Regions from separate parts of the Leifsonia shinshuensis genome, predicted to be linked through region 1. Evidence: predicted binding sites of a transcription regulator. Region 1 holds the regulator's gene; the other holds the start of a gene.

Region 1 (10,730 bases):
GTCCCGTACGACCGCGGCGACCTCGTCTCGGCGCTGCACGAGCGCGGCCGGGTGCTCTCCACCGAGTACGTGGAGGACGGCACGCGCGTGCGGGCGAGGATCATGCCGGAGTACCAGTCCGTGTTCGAGCCCTTCGCCGTCTAGCGGAGGCGCGCACCGGAACAGGAGGCCGGGCGGAATCACTGTGTCACTAGATGACGCAGCGGGTTCCGCCCGGCCTCCGTGGTTGTTACTGTGTCTGCACAACCGAAGCGGGCGACCGCTGACGTGGTGCGACAGCCGAGCCCGGCACCCGCCCGCCCCCTCCCTTCCGACGGCCTCCACCGCCGAGGAGCGAGGGCGCCCGTGACGCTGATCGACACCGAGGGACCATGGACTGTACCGACGCGCGGTTCTCATTCGAGCTGTACCCGCCGCGCAACGAACGAGCCGCCGCCGCGCTGCCCGCGACGATCGACCGGCTCGCCGCCGCCGGTCCCGACTTCATCTCGGTGACCTACGGGGCGAACGGGTCGTCGCGCTCGTCGTCGCTGGAGGTGCTGCGCTACATCCTGGAGCACACCGACGTGAGCCCCATGGCGCACCTCACCTGCGTCGGGTCGACGCACACCGAGGCGAACCGGCTGATCCGCGAGTTCCTGGACGCCGGCATCCGGCGCTTCCTCGCGGTGCGCGGCGATCCGCCGGCGGGCCTCGCCCCCGGGGACGACGGACTCGGCGACATCAAGAGCTCCTCCGAACTCGTGCAGCTCATCCACCGGGTGCAGGCCGAGCGCGTCCCGTACGACGCGCTCCCGGTGCCCGGGCTCCACGCGCAGGCCGTGCTCTCCCACCGCGAGCACGTGCAGATCGCCGTCGCCGCCTTCCCGCACGGCCACCCGTCGCGGTCCGTCTCGCAGGACATCGACGCCCTGCTCGCGAAGCAGGCGGCGGGCGCCAACCTCGGGATCACCCAGCTGTTCTTCCACGCCGAGGACTACCTTTCGTTCGCGCAGAAGGCCAGGGAGGCCGGGGTGACGTTCCCGATCCTCCCGGGGATCATGCCGGTCACCTCGCCCGCGCGGCTCGCGCGGATGCTGGAGCTCAGCGGCGAGGACCTCCCGAGCGACCTCGCGATCCAGCTGGAGGTCGAACCCGACGACGAGGGCAGGCGCGAGCTCGGCATCGAGTGGACAGCGCGCCTGGCGCAGCGGCTGCTCGACGGCGGCGCCCCCGGCATCCACCTCTACACGTTCAACCAGCACACGGCCGTCCTCTCGGTGCTCGAGAGGGTGGGGTTGCTGGATCCGACCAACGCGACCACCGCAACGACCACCGCAGCCACCTCGCAGAAAGCAGGCGATCCCGCATGACCGACACCACCACACGTTCCGCCTTCCCGGTGGGCACCATCATCGGCTACCCGCGCATCGGCCGGCGCCGCGAGCTCAAGAAGGCCGTCGAGGCGTTCTGGGCGGGGCAGACCACCGCCGACGAGCTGGAGGCCACGGCCGCCGAGCTGCGCGCCGCCACCCGGGAGCGCCTCGCCGCGCTCGGGCTCGGCCGCGACGACGCCGCGATCCCGGAGAGCTTCAGCTTCTACGACCAGGTGCTCGACGCGGCCGTGACCGTCGGCGCCATCCCGTCGCGGTTCGCCGGGCTGGCCGCCGACGACGGCTCGGTCGACCTGGCCGGCTACTTCACGATCGCCCGCGGCGAGGGCGAGAAGGCGCCGCTGGAGATGACCAAGTGGTTCGACTCCAACTACCACTACCTCGTGCCGGAGATCGGTCCGGAGACCGCCTTCCGGCTGGCATCCGACCGCATCGTCCGGGAGTTCGAGGAGGCCCGCGCAGCCGGCTTCGTCACGCGCCCGGCGATCGTCGGCCCGGTGACGTTCCTGCTGCTGAGCAAGGCGAGCGACGACGCGCCGGAGGGCTTCCGCCCGCTGTCGCGGCTCGGCGACCTGCTGCCGGTCTACCGTGAGCTGCTGGCGCGTCTCGCCGCCGCGGGCGCGCCGTGGGTGCAGCTGGACGAGCCCGCGCTCGTCTCCGAGAGCGTCGAAGAGCCGCGCACGGAGGTGCTGGAGGCCGCGCGCGCCGCGTACGCCGCGCTGGGGGGAGCCGCCGAACGGCCTGCGATCTTCGTCGCGGCGCCCTACGGCAGCCTGGACGACGCCCTCCCGGTGCTCGCCGTCTCGCCCGTGGAGGCGATTTCCCTCGACCTGGTGAAGGGCGGCGTCCCGGCCGGACTCGACGCCGCCACGACCGCCGGGCTGGCGGGCAAGACCCTCGTCGGCGGCGTGATCGACGGCCACAACATCTGGCGCGGCGATCTGGAGGCCGCGTTCGGGAAGCTGACGGAGCTGCTGTCGCTGAGCCCCGACGTCGCGGTGTCGACCTCCACCTCGCTTCAGCACGTCCCGCACGACGTGGACGACGAGCCGGACCTCGACGCGCGCTTGAAGACGTGGCTCGCGTTCGCCGACCAGAAGGTCGGCCAGGTCGCCGTGCTGGCGCGCGGCATCGTGGACGGCCACGAGGCCATCCAGGACGAGCTGACCGGCGCGACCGCGGCGCTCGCCGACCGTGCAGCCGCCCCCGGCGTGCGCGTGGAGGCCGTGCGAGCGCGCGAGGCCGGGCTCACCCGGGCCGACTTCCGCCGCGGCGAGTACGGCGCGCGGCAGGCGGCGCAGGACGAGGCACTGCACCTGCCGTTCCTGCCGACCACCACGATCGGATCGTTCCCGCAGACCGCGGACATCCGCCGCTCGCGCGCCCAGCTCGCCAAGGGCGTCATCGACGAGGCCGAGTACCTGGGCCGGATGCAGGCGGAGATCAAGCGCGTCGTCGACCTCCAGGAGGAGATCGGCCTCGACGTGATCGTGCACGGCGAGCCCGAGCGCAACGACATGGTGCAGTACTTCGCCGAGAACCTGGACGGCTTCGCGGTGACGCAGAACGGCTGGGTGCAGTCGTACGGGTCGCGCTGCACGCGCCCCTCGATCCTCTGGGGCGACGTGTCGCGGCCGAAGCCGATCACGGTCGACTGGTCGACCTACACCCAGACGCTGACCGAGAAGCCGGTCAAGGGGATGCTGACCGGGCCGGTCACGATCCTCGCCTGGTCGTTCGTGCGCGACGACCAGCCGCTCGGCGAGACGGCGCGGCAGGTGGCGCTGGCGCTGCGCGACGAGATCGCGGACCTGGAGGCGGCGGGCATCCGCGTCGTGCAGGTGGACGAGCCGGCGCTGCGCGAGCTGCTGCCGCTGAAGCGCGCCGATCAGGCCGGCTACCTGGAGTGGTCGGTGGGCTCGTTCCGGCTCGCGACCTCCGGGGTGGCGGACAAGACGCAGATCCACACGCACCTCTGCTACTCGGAGTTCGGCGTGGTCATCGACGCGATCCGCAACCTCGACGCCGACGTGACCAGCATCGAAGCCGCGCGCAGCCGGATGGAGGTCGTCCACGACATCCAGCGCTCCGGGTTCGAGCACGGCATCGGCCCTGGCGTCTACGACATCCACTCGCCGCGCGTGCCGTCGGTCGCCGAGGTGACCGAGCTGCTGGAGACGGCGCTCGGCGCGATTCCCGGTCGTCAGCTCTGGGTGAACCCGGACTGCGGGCTGAAGACCCGCGGCTACGACGAGACGGTGGCGTCGCTGCGCAACATCATCGCGGCGACGCGCGACGTGCGGGAGCGGGCGGGCGTCACGGCCTGAACCGCTCCGCCGGCCGAGGCCGTGCTGTCCCGTTCCGCTCTGCGCGGACGGGGGAGCGCGGCCTCCGCCGGTTCGGGGATGATGAGCGCATGGTGCGCATCTCGGACGAGGAGTTCGACGCTCTGGTCGACGAGGTGTTCGACGCGCTGCCGGACGACATGGTGCGGCCGCTGGAGAACGTGGCCATCCTCGTCGCCGACCAGCCCACCGGCGCGCGCCCTCGGCTCTACGGGCTCTACACCGGGCATCCGCTGACGCGACGCGGGGTCTACGGCTTCGGGGAGCTCCCGGATCGCATCACGCTGTTCCGCAACAACCTCGAGGCGTCGTGCGCGACCGTGGACGAGCTGCGCGCCCGAGTGCGCGTGACCCTCGTGCACGAGATCGGCCACTACTTCGGCCTGGACGACGCCCGCCTCCAGGAACTCGGCTGGGCCTAACCCAAATCGAGACGTGACTAATCGCGGAAATCGCGGTGGCGAATCCCGCAACTAGTCACGTCTCGGGTCAGACGGCGCGGAGGACGGCTACGACCTTGCCGAGGATGGTGGAGTAGTCGCCCAGGATCGGCTCGAAGTTCGAGTTGCGCGGCAGCAGCCAGGTGTGGCCGTCGCGCTGGCGGAACACCTTGACGGTGGCCTCCTCGTCCAGCATGGCCGCGACGATGTCGCCGTTCTCCGCCGTGTTCTGCGCGCGGACGACCACCCAGTCGCCGTCGCAGATGGCGGCGTCGATCATCGACTCGCCGATCACCTTGAGCATGAAGAGCTCGCCGTTGCCGACGAGCTGGCGCGGGAGTGGGAAGACCTCCTCCACCTGCTGCTCGGCGGTGATCGGCACGCCGGCGGCGATGCGACCCACCAGCGGGACCATGGCGGCGTCGCCGACCGGGGTCTGGTTCTCGAAGTCGGGGGTGGGCGCCGACGGGAGGTCGATGAGGATCTCCAGCGCGCGCGGCCGGTTCGGGTCGCGGCGCAGGTAGCCGCTCAGCTCCAGCTGGTTGAGCTGGTGGGTGACGGAAGAGAGGCTGGAGAGGCCGACGGCGTCGCCGATCTCGCGCATGCTCGGCGGGTAGCCGCGCTGGCTCACGGACTTCTGGATCACGTCGAGGATGGCGAGCTGCTTCTCGCTGAGGTTCTTGCGGCGCCGCGTGCGCGGAGCCTGGTTCTCGTTCGACACGCTCGTCCCTTCGTGACCGTCGCCGACACCCGGAGGAACCGAATGTCGGTGGTGCCTGGTTGTCTTGCGTCCAGACAATCGAAACTGTATCCACAGTACGGCTGCCCGACAAACATGTGTTCGAGTGTGTCTCGAAAAACATCGGGGATTTTCTGCCGGCCCGAGGATTGCGGTCTCGAACATTCGAAGATATATTCGGAACAGAGCTTCGACCGAAGCCCTTTGGAGGTCACGATGAGCACAGCAGTGGTTCACAACGTCGGGATGACGAACGTTGAGATGGGCGACGCGGGGATGTCTTCGCGCGTTCGGCTGCGGCTGACGCGGCGGGGACGAGTGGTCCTGACGCTGCTCGCGGCTCTGCCGATCGTGATCGGGGCGTTCGTGTTCGCGCTCAACGGTGGGGGTGCGGCGGCTTCGGGGGAGCAGACGCACGCGACCTTCCACTACGTGACCGTGCAGTCGGGGGACTCGCTGTGGTCGGTGGCCTCTCGGCTGGCTCCGAATGCGGACCCGCGGGATGTCATCGCCGATCTGGTCAGCCTGAACGGGCTGTCGTCGGCGGTGGTGACGCCGGGGCAGCAGCTGGCGATTCCGGCGCAGTACGACAAGTAGGGGGCGGTTGATCCGCCGCCAGCTCAGCTCGCTCACCTACGGCCGCCGAAAAAGGAGCTTTGGGGCGACACGGCGAAGCATTTCCTGTTGCTCCGTCCGCCGCGGCCGCGACACCTCAGGTGAAGGAGATTTGGTGTGACAGGTCGGGCAATTTCCTGCAGAAGGGGGTTCGGCAGAAGATTTGGGGTCGTGTCTCCTTCTCTAGGTCTTCTGGGGCGGCGGCGACCGAGGGGCGTCGAGGCGGGGGGTGTGTGTCTTGAGGCGTCACACGGCGGGAGGGCTCAGCGCTGCTGACTACCATTGAGGGGTGACCTCCCTCTCCGATCTTCCGATCCGTGACGACCTGCGCGGTCGCACCCCGTACGGGGCGCCGCAGAAGGTCGTGCCCGTCGCGTTGAACGTGAACGAGAACACGCATCCGGTTCCGGAGGACGTCGCCGCCGACATCGTCGCGCGGGTCGCCGTCGCCGTCACCGGGGTGAACCGCTACCCGGACCGGGAGTTCACCGAGCTGCGGGAGGCGTTCGCGCGGTACCTCGGGCACGGACTCGCCGCCGAGCAGCTGTGGGCGGCCAACGGGTCCAACGAGGTGCTTCAGCACATCCTCCAGGCCTTCGGCGGGCCGGGGCGGAGCCTGCTCGGGTTCGCTCCCACGTACTCCATGTATCCGCTGCTCGCCTCCGGGACCGGGACGAGCTGGATCGCGGCCGGACGCGACGCCGAGTTCGAGCTGTCGCCCGAGACCGCGGCGGCGGCCGTGCGCGAGCACGATCCGGACATCGTCATCCTCTGCTCGCCGAACAACCCGACCGGAACGCCGCTGACGCTCGAGACGATCGAAGCCGTGTACTCCGCGGCGCGCGGCATCGTGATCGTGGACGAGGCTTATGCCGAGTTCATGCCGGACGGCGAGCCGTCGGCGCTCACGCTGATCCCCGGGCGGGAGCGGCTGCTCATCTCTCGGACCATGAGCAAGGCGTTCGCGTTCGCGGGCGCGCGCGTCGGCTACCTCGCGGCCGATCCGGCCGTCGTTGACGCGCTCCGGCTGGTGCGCCTGCCGTACCACCTGTCCGCGATCACCCAGGCCGCGGCGCTCGGCGCTCTCGCCCACTCCGACGAGATGCTCGCGATGGTCGGCGAGATCCGGGCGCAGCGCGACCGCCTCGTCATCGAGCTTGCCGAGCTCGGCTACCGACCGCACCGCAGCGGCAGCAACTTCGTGCTCTTCGGCGGCGTCGACGACCCGCACGCGGTGTTCGAGGCCCTGCTGGAACGCGGTGTCCTCATCCGCGACGTCGGCATCCCGAACCACCTCCGGGTCACCGCCGGCACCGAGACCGAGACGACCGCGTTCCTGGAGGCCCTGCGGGCGCTCGGCCGCCCGACCGGAGCCGTGGAGGCCGGCGCGCAGTCGGTAAGCTCGCAGTCATGACGAATCGGACCGCCCAGCTCCAGCGTGCGACCAGTGAGTCGAGCATCGAGCTCAGCCTCGACCTCGACGGCACCGGGAAGTCCGACATCCACACGTCGGTGCCGTTCTACGACCACCTGCTGACCGCGTTCGCCAAGCACTCGCTCACCGACCTGACGGTGCGGGCGACCGGGGACACCGACATCGACGTGCACCACACCGTGGAGGACGTCGCCATCGTGCTCGGCCAGGCCATCCGCGAGGCGCTCGGCGACAAGTCCGGCATCTCCCGCTACGGCGACGCCCTTGTCCCGCTGGACGAGGCGCTCGTGCAGGCCGTGGTCGACATCTCCGGGCGACCCTACCTCGTGCACGGCGGCGAGCCGGCCGGGTTCGAGTTCCACCTGATCGGCGGGCACTTCACCGGGTCGATGGTGCGCCACGTCTTCGAGGCGATCGCGTTCAACGCCGGGCTGACCGTGCACGTCACGGTGGTCGGCGGGCGCGACCCGCACCACATCGCGGAGGCCGAGTTCAAGGCGTTCGCGCGCGCCTTCCGCCAGGCGAAGGCGCTCGACCCGCTGGTGTCCGGCATCCCCTCGACCAAGGGCGCACTGTGAGCGCACCCGACGTCGTCGTCTTCGACTACGGGACCGGAAACGTCCACTCCGCCGTCAAGGCGTTGGAGGCCGCGGGGGCGAACGTGGAGCTCACCGGCAACCGCCGGCGCGCGCAGGAGGCCGACGGCCTCCTCGTCCCCGGGGTCGGCGCGTTCGCCGCGGTCACCGAGGCGCTGCGCCGCTCGCACGGCGACGAGGTGATCGACCGCCGGCTCGCGGGCGGACGCCCGGTGCTCGGCATCTGCGTCGGCATGCAGGTGCTGTTCGAGCGCGGCGTCGAGCACGGGGTGGAGACCGAAGGGCTCGGCGAGTGGCCGGGCACGGTCGACCTGCTCCGCGCCGAGGTGGTCCCGCACATGGGCTGGAACCGGGTCGACGCGCCGGCGGACTCCGTGCTGTTCGACGGCATCCACGACGAGCGCTTCTACTTCGTGCACTCCTACGCAGCGCAGGAGTGGACCCTGGAGGCCACCGGGCCGTTCGCGGCGCCGCGCGTGACCTGGGCCGAGCACGGCTCGCGCTTCATCGCCGCCGTCGAGAACGGGCCGCTCAGCGCGACCCAGTTCCACCCCGAGAAGTCCGGCGAGGCGGGCCTGAAGCTGCTGCGCAACTGGATCGGCTCGCTCTAGCGGCCATCCCCGTCCGCCACGCGGACCCGAACCACCCCGACAGAGGAAACACATGAGCGAATTCACGAACACGCCCAAGCTCGTCCTGCTGCCCGCCGTCGACGTCGCCGACGGCAAAGCGGTGCGGCTGACGCAGGGCGAGGCCGGCAGCGAGACCAGCTACGGCGACCCGGTCGACGCCGCCGCCGAATGGGTGGACGCCGGCGCCGAGTGGATCCACCTGGTCGACCTGGACGCCGCGTTCGGCCGCGGCGACAACCGCGACCTGCTGCGGAAGGTCATCCGCCAGACCAAGGGCGTCAACATCGAGCTCTCCGGCGGCATCCGCGACGACGCGTCGCTGGAGCACGCCCTGGAGATCGGCGCGACCCGCGTCAACCTCGGCACGGCGGCGCTGGAGAACCCGGAGTGGGCGGCGAACGTGATCGGCCGCTACGGCGAGGCGATCGCGGTCGGCCTGGACGTGCGCGGGACGACGCTGGCGGCCCGCGGCTGGACGCGCGAGGGCGGCGATCTGTGGGAGGTGCTGGCGCGACTCGAGGAGGCCGGCTGCGCCCGCTACGTCGTCACCGACGTGACCAAGGACGGCACCCTCAAGGGCCCGAACCTCGACCTGCTGCGCGAGGTGATGGAGCGCACCGAACGCCCGGTGGTCGCCTCCGGCGGCATCTCCAGCCTCGACGACATCGCCGCGCTGCGCGAGCTGGTGCCGCTCGGACTAGAGGGCGCGATCGTCGGCAAGGCGCTCTACTCCGGAGCCTTCACGCTGCCCGAGGCGCTGGATGTCGCCGGCGACTGAGCCAGGGGACGGGCTGGAGGGCGACCCCGAGGACGCCGGACCGGGCGCGCCGTCGAGCGGTCCCACCTCCACCGGCGCCGGCCGGCTGGCCGGGTTCGCGGCGACGCTCGCCGCGTTCACGGCGTCCTCCGGCGACTCCGCTGCGTCCTCCGGCGACTCCGCTGGCCAGCCGTGGGAGGGTCGCGAGTTCGACGACAACCCGTTCGGCGACGACGACGGGTCCGCGCCCCCGGAGCTGCTGGGTGCGCTCGCCGCGTTCCGCGCCGGCGAGGTCGGCGCTGAGGCCGTGGTGGACGCCGTGCGCGCGGTGCGCGTGCTCATCCCGCTCGTCGCCGAGCTGGGGGAGGAGGGCACGAGCGACGCCGGGCTCGCGGTCGACAAGACGCAGGAACTCTCCATCGTGACCGTCGCGGCCCCGGACGGGCGACGCGTCCTCCCGGTGTTCTCGTCGGTGACGGCGATGCAGGCGTGGAACCCGGCGGCCCGTCCGGTCCCGGCTGCGGGACCGCGCGCCGCGCTCGCCGCCGCGTCGGAGGAGACCGAACTGCTGGTGCTCGACCCGACCTCGGAGACGGAGTTCGTGCTGCGGCGGCCGGCCGTCTGGGCGCTCGCGCAGGGGCAGCCCTGGCTGCCGAGCGACCGGGACCCGGTCGTGGTCGCGGCGTTCCGTGCGTCGATCGGCTCCGAGCTCGGGGTCCTCGACGTGAGGCTGGAGGCCGGCGACCCGGGCTACCGGCTCGCGGGCGACGAACTGGTGGTGCGGCTCACGCTCGCCGCCGGCCTCACGGCCGAGGAGCTGAACGCGATCCTGTCCAGGCTCGCGCAGCGCTGGGCCGCGGACGATGCCATCGCCACGCGGGTGGACTCGCTGCGGGTGCAGCTGGTCGCAGGAGCCTGAGCCCCCTCACTTCGCCGTCGGCAGCATCCGCACGCCCGCCACCACCGACAGCACCCCGACGATCGCCACGAACCCCACCAGCACCGGGACGAGCGGCCACAGGATGAGCGCCACGCCCACCAGCAGCACCGGCAGCGCCAGCCCGATGTAGGCGACCAGGAAGATCGCGGCCAGCACCTCGCCGCGGCGCTCGGGCTCGGCGAGCGACCCGGCGACGAGGATGGACGCGCGGAAGGACAGGCCGACTCCCGCGCCGGCCAGCACGCCCGCGATCAGGAACACCGGCAGCGAGTCGCCCAGCACTCCGACGGCCAGTCCGGCCAGGCCGATCGCGACCAGCACCACCGCGACGATCAGCGCTGTGCGCGACCGCAGCGGCGCGAACACGATCTGCGACAGCGCGGACGCGGCGAACACCGAGAACGGCACCGCGCCGGCCACGAGGTGCGACGCGACGTGGAAGGTCCCGGCGAGCACGCTCGGCGCGAGCGAGGTGAACAGGCCGAAGACCGCGAAGCCGGCGAACGCGGCGACGGCCGCGGCCGAGAACGCGCCGCGGGAGGCCGCGGGCACCGAGATGCGCTGCGGCCGGTACGCGGGGCGCTCCTCGGCGCGTTCCACGGTCTCCGGGACAAGGGTGACCGCCAGTGCCGCCAGCGCGAGGATCACCAGGAACACCGCGTACGGCAGCAGCAGCGGCGCGGGGAGGAACTGCGCGAACACCCCGCCGATCAGCGGGCCGAGCGCCAGGCCTCCCGTGTTGACCACCGTGGAGACCGTGCTCGCGAGGCGCGGGCCCTCGGCCGGCCGGGCGACCGACCGCAGCTCGCCGAGGTGCGCCGTCGCGCTCGCCGTGAGCGCGCCGACACCCACGCCGGA
Region 2 (10,730 bases), 590 kb from region 1:
ATCCAGGCGCAGTCGTCCTTGTCCCACTGCAGCACGGTGCGGTTCTCCATGCGGGCGTGCTCGATCGGGCACACCTCGCCGACGGGCCGGTCGGTGAGCACCATGCCGCCGGAGTGGATGCCGAGGTGCCGCGGGAACTTCAGCACCTGCTGGGCGAGGTCGACCACCGCCTCCGGGATGTCGTGGTCGTCGGTGCTGGTGACCTTGCTCCAGGAGTCGATCTGCTTGCTCCAGGCGTCCTGCTGCCCGGTGGAGTGGCCGAGCGCCTTCGCCATGTCGCGCACGGCGTTCTTGGGCCGGTAGGTGATGACGTTGGCGACCTGGGCGGCGTTGTGCCTGCCGTACTTGGCGTAGACGTACTGGATGACCTCCTCGCGCCGGTCGGAGTCGAAGTCGACGTCGATGTCCGGCTCCTCCTCGCGCATCGAGGAGAGGAAGCGCTCGAACGGCAGGTCGTACTTGATCGAGTCCACCGCGGTGATCCCGAGCAGGTAGACCACCGCCGAGTTCGCCGCGGAGCCGCGGCCCTGGCAGAGGATGCCGCGGCTGCGGGCGAACCGCACGATGTCGTGGACGATGAGGAAGTAGCCGGGGAAGTCCTTCGCCTCGATCACGTCCAGCTCGCGCTCGATGCGCTCCCGCTTTGCCGGGTTGCGGTCGAGGTCGGGGTAGCGCTCGGCGGCGCCGCGCCAGGTGAGCTCGCGCAGCCAGCTCATCGGGGTGTGGCCCTCCGGGACCTCCTGCTTCGGCAGCTTCGGCCGGGCGCTGCGCAGCCGGAACGCCAGGTCGTCGGCGATGTCGGCCGTGCTCTCGACCGCGCCGGGGTAGCGGGCGAACCGGGCCGCCATCTCGCGGCCGCTGCGCAGGTGGGCGGCGGCGGAGGCGGGCAGCCAGCCGTCCATCTCGTCCAGGCTGCGGCGGGCGCGCACCGCCGAGACCGCCGTCGCGAGCGGGTACTGGGCGGGCGTGGCGTAGTGGACGTTGTTGGTGGCGACGACCGGGAGGCCGAGCCGGCCGGCGATCCGGGCGAGCACGTCGTTGTCTGTGGTGTCGCGCGGGCCGCCCTGGTCGATCAGCTCCACCAGCACGTTGTCGTGGCCGAACAGCTCGGCGAGCCGGGCGACCTCCCGTTCGGCAGCCTGCTCGCCGTGCTCGGCCAGCGCGAGGCGCACGTCGCCCTTGCGGCAGCCGGTGAGCACCATCCACTCGCCGCCGGACTGCTCGGCGAGTTCGGGGAGGCCGTACACCGGGCGGCCCTTCTCCTCGCCGGCGAGCTGGCCGGCGGTGATGGCGGCGGCGAGCCGGTGGTAGCCGGACTGCTGCCGGGCGAGCAGGACCAGGTGGCTGCCCTCCGGATCGGCCTCGCCGTTCTGCGGCCGGCTGAGCGAGAGCGACAGCTCGGCGCCGAACACGGTCTTCACGCGCTCGTAGGCCTCCGCGGCCTCGGCGAGGCGGACGACGCCGTACAGGCCGTCGTGGTCGGTGAGGGCGAGGCCGTGCAGGCGCAGGCGGGTGGCCTCCTCCAGCAGCTCCTCCGGCGCGCTGGCGCCGTCGAGGAAGCTGAAGGTGCTGTGCGCGTGGAGTTCGGCGTACGGGACGTGGCCTTCGTCCGGCTCGTCGGAGATGGACTGCGCGACGTACTTCTGCCGCTTGCGCGAGGAGGGGCGCTCCGGCTGCTCCTGCTCGCTGACGCGGCGGCCGCTCAGCCGGCGCTCGAACTCGGCCCAGGGGATGGGCGGGTTGTTCCACCCCATCAGTCGTACCTCGCCTCCGCGACCCAGGCCGTGCCGGTGAGGGCGAGCAGCCAGGCCGTGCCGTCGGCGTCCACCAGCTGGAAGCGGTGCATGGCGCGGGCGAGCGTCGTGTCCCACCAGCGCTCGCGGACCGGCCAGGGCCCCGCCCAGGAGTCCACCGGGCGGGCGTCGCGGGCCGAGCCGGTGGGGGAGAAGCTGACGATCGGGGCGGTGACGTCGCCGCGGTCGGTGACCTCCACCGGCTCGCCGGACGCGTTCAGCACCGCCACCGGCCGCGGCACCTCGAACACCGTGGAGGGCGCGGGCGCGGGCAGCGACCCCGGCCAGGGCCGATCCGAGCGGGCGACGCCCACCGGCCGGTCGCCCCACGGCACGAGCACCTGCCGGTCGGACAGCGCGCGGCCGCCGCCGATCGTCGCGGTGACCACGGCGTCGTGGCCGAGCATCCCCTGCACACGGGTGAGGCCGTGGTGGATGCGCTCGTCCGCGCCGCCGCCCCACAGGCCGTCCTCGTGGTGGCCGATGTCGTCCACGGCCTCCGGAGCCACCGCGACCTTGGCGATCGGGGAGGCCAGCCCGGAGTCGATGGAGCCGGCGCCCTGCAGTTGCCAGCGCACCCGGTCGACCACGTCGGAGGCCGAGAACAGCCGGGGGTGCTGCCAGCTCCGCTCGCTCACCCTCCCGCGCTCGTCGGTCACCTCGATGCGCAGCGACGTGCAGACCAGGCCGGCCTTGGTGAGCCCGGCGACGAACTGCTCGGCCGTGCCGCGGAACGCGAAGGTCACCTGGTCGACCCGGTCGAGGGGAGGCTCGAACTCGATCGCGCGGTCCAGCACTTTCGGCGGGGTGCGCGGCACCACGGCGGCGCCGTCCATCCCGCTCGCCAGGTCGTGCGCGTGCTCGCCGCGCTCCCCGAACCGCTCGCGGACGTCCAGCCGGTCGAGCCGGGCCAGGTCGCCGAGGCTGCGCAGGCCCAGCCGGCGCAGCAGCGGGGTGAGCTCGGCGAGGCCGAGCTGGGCGACCGGCAGCGGGGCGAGGAAGGCGGGGGAGCCGCCGGGTGGCACGATGCGGACGCGGGGTGCGGTCTGTGCCACCCCGGCGGAAGGGGCGAGCCCGGTGGAGCGGGCGGCCTGCTCGGCGGCGAACGGGCCGTCGGCGATCCCGATCCGCACGTCGTCGAGGGCGAGCCCGGTCACGTTCTCCAGCCCTTCCAGGCAGCGCAGCAGCTCGGCCGCCGCTGCCTCCTCTCCGCCGTAGTACCGCGCGGGTCCGCGCGCCCGCAGCACGCAGGTGCCGGGCCGCACCGCCTGGACGCCCGGCGTGATCTCCTCGATCGCGGTCAGCACCGGTTCGAACGCGCGCGCGTCCAAGACCGGGTCGTAGAGGACGATCTCCAGCTGCGGGCAGCGCGACTGCGCCTCCCTGACCCGGAGCCCGCGGGTGACGCCGTCGGCGCGGGCGTGCGAGGAGCAGGCGAACACCATCCCCTTCTCGATCAGCGCCAGCGGAACCTCCGCGGGCAGCTCGAGCCGCTGCCGCGCGGCGATGACCGGCCAGTCGGGGCACCAGAGCACGATCGCGCGGGTGACCTGGCGCACCTAACTCACCGCCTCCAGGCGCGTGGGGGCGGAGGCGCGGAACGTCTCGTCCATCGCGGGCAGCCAGAGTTCGGCGCGGCGCCGCGGCCCGGCCCCGCCGCGCGGTGCGGCCTCCACCGTCACGCGTCGCGAGTGGAGGTAGCCGGCGCCCTCGCCCAGGCCGTCCCAGCCGCTGCGGACGACGGAGAGCGCCGCCTCCGCCTGCGGCCAGTCGCCGGCGACGACGAGCGTGGCCTCCCGCTGCCGCAGCCGCGCGGTCAGCCGGGCGACGTCGCCGCTTTTCGGCTGCTCCGGGGGCGCGACGGCGATCACACCGAGCACGTCGGCCATCGCGGCGGTGACCGTCAGCCACTGCGGCCCGGGATGCGGCACCAGCACCAGCCGCTCCAGGTCGATGCCGAACCGCCCGGCGGCCTCCGCTCCGAAGTCGGGCATCCCGACCACCCCGCACCAGGCGCCGGCCGCGCTCGGCCCGGCGAGCATCGCCATCAGGAGCGTGCTGGAGCCGTGCACCGTGTAGGCGGCGCCGGCTTTGAGCGCCCCGCCGGGCAGCAGCGCGGCGAGCGCGGGATGCGTCTCCAGCCGCCGCGCGTCGAGCTTCGTCGCCTGCATCTGGCGGATGCGCGACTGCAGCTCGTGCACCTGCGCCCGGTCGGCGACCGGGTCGGGGAAGGCGGGTGCGACTGCCAGGGACATACGTCTATTTTCGAACACATGTTCGAATACCGCAAATGGATTCTGGTGCGCGAAAGCGCGACAGGAGAAACGGCCCGGAACTCCTTCCGAACGTCGTTCTGCGGGAGTTCCGGCGCGTGTTGCGGCGGGATCTCCTGCGCTACGGGCGGCCGACCGGCTCGGTTACGAAGTCGATGAGGCGCTCGACCCGGCCGAGCAGCTCCGGCTCCAGGTCGGCGTAGGTCCGCACCCGGCCCAGGATGAGCTTCCATGCCCGGGCGATGTCGGCCTGCGTCTCGTGCGGCAGCCCGAGCGCCGCGCAGATGCCGTGTTTCCACTCGATGGACCGCGGGATCGACGGCCAGGCCTCCAGCCCGACCCTGGCCGGCTTCACCGCCTGCCAGATGTCGATGTAGGGGTGGCCGACCACGAGCACGTGAGCGCCGAACGGCCCGCGCGCGACCTGCTCGGCGATCCGGCTCTCCTTGGAGCCGGGGACCAGGTGGTCGACCAGCACGCCGATGCGGCGGCCGCGGTCGGGGGCGAACTCGCGCACGATCGCGTCCAGGTCGTCCACGCCCTCCAGGTACTCGACGACGACGCCCTCGACGCGGAGGTCGTCGCCCCACACGCGCTCCACCAGCTCGGCGTCGTGGCGGCCCTCCACGAAGATGCGGCTGGCGCGGGCGACGCGCGCCTTCTGGTCGCCGACGGCGAAGGACCCGGAGGCAGTCCGACCGCGGCCGGCCGGCGCCCGGCTCGGCGCGGCGAGCTTCACGGGCTCCCCGTCGATGAGGAAGGCGGCGCTCAGCGGGAACACCCGCTTCGCCCCGAAGTAGTCCTCCAGCTCGACGGTCTGCGCCTCCAGCCGGACGATCGCGCCGCAGAACCCGGTGCCGGCCTCCTCGACCACGAGATTGCGCACGGCCTCCACGGTCGGCACGGCTTTGCGGCCGGCGTTCTTCCAGTCGCCGGCCAGCACATCGGATCCGTAGCGGTCGTCGTCCATCACGTTCAGAGAGGGTAGGGGATGGGTGGGGCGCGGTGGGGGAGGCTCCCCGAGGGAGGGTGGGATGCGAAGGCGGCTGCCTCAGTCGAAGATCCGCACCAGCCACCAGCTCCGGTCGTCCGCGTCGTGCCGCACGTCGAACACGTGCGCCACCCCGCCGTCGCTGGTCGCCTGGAACCGCCACCCGCCGATCTCCCGCGGCAGCGCCCCGACGCCGTACCGGTGTTCGCCGAACGGCCGCCACCACGCGCAGATCTCCGCCCAGACGGTCGGGGTGTCGCTCACCCGGTAGCGTGTGGAGCGCCAGACCAGGCGGGTCGGGATGCCGTCCTCGGTGGTCCACACGGCCACCGCCTCGTCGATGTCGGTCATGAGCACGGGTTCCTCTCGAAATCGAACGTATGTTCGAATGCAAGTGTAAACCTGCGCGCCGACGGACGCACCTGGAATGCCGTGCGACTGCCATACTGACCCCATGACAGACTTCGGGGATCCGTCGAGCGCGTCGCTGCGCCTCAGCAACGACGAACGGGAGCGCGCCGTCGCCGCGTTGCAGTCCCACGCCGCGCAGGGGAGACTGAGCGACGCCGAGCTGCAGTCGCGGGTCGCGGCCGCGCGGTCCGCCGTCACGCGCGGCGACCTCCAGCCGCTGTTCGCCGACCTGCCGGGGGTGCTGCACCTCGACGGCGCCGCGCCCGCGCAGGGAGCCGCGCCCGCTGCCGCCGGAGGCCCGGCCGATCCGGCCGCCGCCGCGTGGCAGGCGTCGCAGCCCGGACCGGCCCCGTACGGCTATCCGCCGGCTCCCGGCGAGCACGGCCGGCCGGTGAACCGGTGGGGGCTGCTGGTCGTGTCGATCATGCCCTTCGTGGCCGTCATCCTGTTCTTCCTGACCGGGATGGCGTGGGGCTACGCGTACAGCTGGCTGTGGTTCCTGCTCATCCCGCTGGCCGGGGCGCTGGTGTACGGCGTCGACGGAGGGGACCGGCGGCGGCGCTGACCGCGCACTCCAATCGCGTCAGCCGACCGTCGCGCCGAACAGCAGTCCAAGCAGGTACGTCGCGGCCGCCGCACCGTAGCCGATCGCGAGCTGCCGCAGTGCGCGCTTGAGCGGCGACGCGCCCGACAGCAGGCCGACGACCGCACCCGTCCCGAGCAGCACCAGCCCGACCAGCACGGCAGCCACGATGATCGCCGCGGTGCCGGTCAGGCCGAACAGGAACGGCAGGATCGGGATGAGCGCTCCCGAGGCGAAGAAGCAGAAGCTCGACAGCGCAGCGCTCCAGCCGTTGCCGATGGCCTCGTGCTCGTCCTCCGCCGCGCCCTGCACCGCGACGGGCGACGTGTAGGCGCCGAGCGTCGAAAGCACCTCGTGGGCGTGCGCCTGCGCCTCCACCTGGTCCATGCCGCGCGCCCGGTAGACGAGGGTCAGCTCGTTCGCGTCCACATCGAGGTGGGGGAGAGCTGAGCTCGTCGCGGGGTTCGGGCTGGAGGCCTCCAGCAGCTCGCGCTGCGACCGCACCGAGACGTACTCGCCGGCGCCCATCGACAGCGCGCCGGCGAGGAGGCCGGAGATGCCGGTCAGCAGCACGACGTGGCTCGCCACGCCGCTCGCGCTGACGCCGAGCACGAGGGCCAGGTTGCTGACCAGGCCGTCGTTGGCGCCGAACACGGCCGCGCGGAACGTCCCCGACAGCCGCTGCCGGCCGCGGGCGGCGAGCGCGCGCACGACCTCCTCGTGCACCTGCTCGTCCGCGGCCATCTGCGGCGTGGCGTCGGCGTCGTCCGCGTACGGCGACCGGGCCTCTGCGCGCTGCGCCAGGGCGAGCACGAACACCGACCCGAACCGGCGGGCCAGGAAGCCGAGCATCCGGGTGCGGATGTCGCCGCGCAGCGGACGGCCGACCTGGTCGCCCAGGAGGCCGAGCCAGTGCTGTTCGTGGCGGCGCTCGGCGTCGGCGAGCGCGAGCAGGATCTCCCGCTCCTCGCCCTCCCGGCGGCCGGCGAGGTCGCGGTAGACGGCGGCCTCGGCGCGCTCGTCGGCCAGGTACTGCCGCCAGCGCTTGATGTCGGCGTGCGTCGGGGTGCGCGGTGCGGGTGGGGTGGGGGTCGGCTCGGGCGTGCTCATCGGGTGACGAGTCTACCGGCGGAGGTGAAACGCTCGCCCCAGAGAGCGGCCAGTTCGCGCACCTCGGACGGCCCCTCGATCGCGAACGGCGCGGCGACGGCGGCGAGGCCGAACAGCGCCCACTCGGCGGAGTCCGCCGAGATCCGGACCCGGGTGCGCGCCGTCCCGTTGGGCACCGCCGCGTCCGCGGATGCCGTGGCCCAGCGCCCGATCGCCTCCTCCACGACGGCGAGCGGCGCCTCGATCACGGCGTCCACGATGAGCGAGTCCGCCGCGCCGGCGAGCGAGTCGCGCACGTACTCGGCGGCGTCGGCGGCGGGCAGCGTCCGCGGCCGGAACCGTGCACCGGTCGGCCGCGGCCCGCTCATCCGGTCCAACCGGAAGCTCCGCCAGTCGAACCGGCCGATGTCGTAGGCGACGAGGTACCAGCGCCGGCCGACCGAGACCAGCCGGTGCGGCTCGACCGTGCGTTCGGACGCGTCCCCGTCGCGGCGGACGTACGAGAACACCAGGCGCTCCTCGTCGCGGCAGGCCTGCGCCACCACGGTGAGCAGCTCCGCGTCCACCACCGGCCCCGGCCGCAGCTCGGAGGCCAGCGTCGCGACGCGGAGGGCGTCCACGCGCCGGCGCAACCGCGGCGGCATCACCTGGACCACCTTGGCGAGCGCGCGCACGGAGGCGTCCGCGACCCCTGCGATGCCGCTCTGCGCCGCCGTTCGGAGGCCGACGGCCAGCGCCACAGCCTCCTCGTCATCCACCACGAGCGGCGGCAGCGACGCGCCGGCGGCCAGCTGGTAGCCGCCGGCGACCCCGCGCGTGGCGTCGACGGGATAGCCGAGATCGCGCAGCCGCTCCACGTCGCGCCGGAGCGTGCGCGGCGACACCTCCAGCCGGTCGGCGAGCTCCTGCCCCGGCCAGTACCGGTGCGTCTGCAGGAGCGACAGGAGCTGGAGCGTGCGTGATCCGGTGCTGGCCATACCCCCAGTGTGCCGCGAGAACCGGTCGGGATGTGACCGCTATCGCTGTTCGAGCGCGTCCGGGTCGTGCGGCAGCAGCGCCGGGGCGCCGCGGCGGGACAGGGTGAGCACCGCCTCCGCCACGTGCTCGTCGCGCTCGATCGCCCGTTCCACCTCGTACAGGTCGTCGGCGACGTCCGACTCCTTGTCGTCGCCGATCAGGTCGACCGCCGCGACGAGGAACACCCGCTCCGGCCCCACGTACTCCAGGTGCAGATAGGTGACGCGCTCGACCTGGGGATGCTGCAGGAGGGCGACGAGCGCCGCCTGGTTCACCCGGTCCGGCGCGGGCTCGCCGAGCAGGAAGCGCCGGTTGCGGTCGATCAGCACGACCGCGACGACCGCCAGCAGGATGCCGACCAGGATGGAGCCGACCGCGTCGTAGACCGCGTTGCCGGTGAGTTCGTGGAGCAGCACGCCGAGGAACGCGATCACCAGTCCGATCAGCGCCGCCGCGTCCTCCGCGAAGACCGCGCGGAGCGTCGGGTTGGAGGTGCTGAGCACGTGCTCCAGCGTCCCGGTGTCGCGTTCGGCCGCCATCGACCTGGCCTGCCGGAACGACTGGAAGAACGAGATGCCCTCGAACACGAACGCGACGGCGAGCACGATGTAGTTGACCAGGTAGTCGCTGTCCGGCTCGCCGGTGCCGAGCTGGGAGAAGCCGTGCAGGATCGAGACCACCGCGCCGGCCGTGAACAGCCCGACGGCGGCGAACAACGACCAGACGTAAGCCTCACGGCCGTAGCCGGTCGGGTGGAGCTCGTCCTGCGGCCGGAGGGCGCGCCGCTCGGCCTGCAGCAGGAAGATCTCGTTCCCGGCGTCCGCCCAGGAGTGCGCGGACTCCGCGACCATCGACGCGGACCCGGTGAGCACCGCGGCGACGGTCTTCGCGAGGGCGACGACGATGTTCGCCCCGAGCGCGAGCAGGACCGTGAGCAGACTCTGGCCGGAGCGCTTCGGGTTCGCCATGCCCGCAAGAGTAGAAGGAGCCGGGGGAAAGAAGAAGGCCCCGGATCTGTCGATCGGGGCCTTGTCCATTGGTGGGGGACGGCCCGTGCTTACACCGCGCCGTCGTCGGTGATCGCCAGCAGCACCGCCTCGGGGTGCGCCCGCACGCCGACGACCGCCTCCGAGGAGAAGACGCCCTCAAGCTCTGCGGCGACGACCTCGTACAGCGCCACCGTGAACTCGCTCTCCTCGAGGTCGAGCAGTCGCAGCGGGTTGAGAGTGTCGGTGCCGCTGGGTTCGGTGGAGATGTCCCGGCTGCCGACGAAGGGGATCTCGGTCTCCGCGCCCGCCAGTCCGACCGCCTGGGCGGTGTTGTGGAGGACGTGCACCACGGCAGCCTCGGCGGAGGTGTCAGCGGGGATGGGAAGCTGATCCCGGTTGACGTAGGCCATGCGGACGTTGTCCAACACCATGCGCTCGACAACGCTGCGCGCGTCTGCATTCTGTGTGGGCACGCCCTACGGCTGTTGCGAGCTCAGGTAGCGCAACGTCGCATCGATCAATTCGATCAGGTCGAGGGCCGAAGCCTGTCCGAAGTCGATAGTGGCGCTCGCCTCGTGGCGACACGCACCGTCGCCGAGAAAGTCGGGGTGCGTCTTCGTCCGGTTGTTCGTGGACCCGTCCGTCAGGGGAGCGCCCGCAAAGCCGTGGACGATGACCCGCTCGAAGTCTCCTGTGGCGTCCGGGCGGCCCCGCCCCTTTCCAGACACCAGCTTGACGAGTTCTGGTTCTTCTTCGGTCAGATATGCGTTGAGGCCTTCGTAGTCGATCGCGGTATCCATGCTGCGGGCGAGATCGTACGCCGCCCTGCGCACTTCCTCGTCCTCCACGCTGTCCGGTCGCGGATCGAAGTCGACGCCGAAACGCAGCTCACCGACGGGCATCGTCTCCGACCAGCGGATCTCTGCGATGAACGATCGGTCATAGCTCTCGTCACGAATAGGGGTCCAGCACTCGACTATGGGCCGGCCGCCTCCGCTCGTAACCATCGCCCTCGCCCACCTGCGCCGATCCTTGCGGTCCTTTTCGTCAAGGTCCCTTTCGATCCTGCGGGTGACGACCCGCGCCAGGAACTTCTGAGTCAGGGCACTGACCGGCTGCCAGTCGGCCGACGATCGTTCAGCGAATACCCCTGCCATCACCGTGTCCCATGACCTCAGTACTTTGGCTGCCTCGGCCGCTAGGAGCCGCGCGAACCCGTCCTTGGAGGACTCCCATGCGCCGATCAGCTCGCTCAGGCTGAGGAATTCCCACCGATCAGTGTCGGACGGCAGACGAACCTTGTCTGAGCTCAGGGCAGCCTGGAACAGATCCGGGCGACTCGCGAGCGACTCGTATGCGGCCTGCTGCTCCGTGCTCATCAGGTGACCGAGCTTCACTTCGACCACAGCACTCCGCGCTTCACCGGTCAGCAGCAAATCCGCCTTGTTGTCCGACTTCAGCCCTTCGCGATCAGCGGCGACCGGGACGAATCCCACCAGATCCTTCCAGGGCGACGGGTCGCGGTCGGTCAGCAACTGGATGAGGTCCGAGATGTTCGTTTCC

What was found. The regulator LexA, encoded in region 1, represses DNA repair genes until DNA is damaged. The targets are predictions, from matches to a motif close to TCGAACANNTGTTCGA.
Region 2: the regulator LexA is predicted to act here: its motif matches at 5,430-5,445, upstream of F1C12_RS03825 (DUF6504 family protein).

Annotation. Positions count from the first base shown of each region.
Region 1 is NZ_CP043641.1:197,605-208,334, forward strand. It holds gene hflX (GTPase HflX) at 1-144, shown strand, start outside; gene F1C12_RS00995 (methylenetetrahydrofolate reductase) at 372-1,352, shown strand; gene metE (5-methyltetrahydropteroyltriglutamate--homocysteine S-methyltransferase) at 1,349-3,700, shown strand; gene F1C12_RS01005 (metallopeptidase family protein) at 3,790-4,140, shown strand; gene lexA (transcriptional repressor LexA) at 4,208-4,879, opposite strand; gene F1C12_RS01015 (LysM peptidoglycan-binding domain-containing protein) at 5,114-5,494, shown strand; gene F1C12_RS01020 (histidinol-phosphate transaminase) at 5,802-6,926, shown strand; gene hisB (imidazoleglycerol-phosphate dehydratase HisB) at 6,923-7,525, shown strand; gene hisH (imidazole glycerol phosphate synthase subunit HisH) at 7,522-8,154, shown strand; gene priA (bifunctional 1-(5-phosphoribosyl)-5-((5-phosphoribosylamino)methylideneamino)imidazole-4-carboxamide isomerase/phosphoribosylanthranilate isomerase PriA) at 8,207-8,953, shown strand; gene F1C12_RS01040 (SseB family protein) at 8,937-9,851, shown strand; gene F1C12_RS01045 (MFS transporter) at 9,858-10,730, opposite strand, start outside.
Region 2 is NZ_CP043641.1:791,072-801,801, reverse strand. It holds gene F1C12_RS03845 (error-prone DNA polymerase) at 1-1,754, opposite strand, end outside; gene F1C12_RS03840 (DNA polymerase Y family protein) at 1,754-3,352, opposite strand; gene F1C12_RS03835 (hypothetical protein) at 3,353-4,048, opposite strand; gene F1C12_RS03830 (DUF3097 domain-containing protein) at 4,188-5,036, opposite strand; gene F1C12_RS03825 (DUF6504 family protein) at 5,118-5,408, opposite strand; gene F1C12_RS03820 (DUF1707 SHOCT-like domain-containing protein) at 5,512-6,033, shown strand; gene F1C12_RS03815 (VIT1/CCC1 transporter family protein) at 6,052-7,161, opposite strand; gene F1C12_RS03810 (helix-turn-helix transcriptional regulator) at 7,158-8,138, opposite strand; gene F1C12_RS03805 (cation diffusion facilitator family transporter) at 8,178-9,146, opposite strand; gene F1C12_RS03800 (hypothetical protein) at 9,236-9,598, opposite strand; gene F1C12_RS03795 (hypothetical protein) at 9,644-10,730, opposite strand, start outside.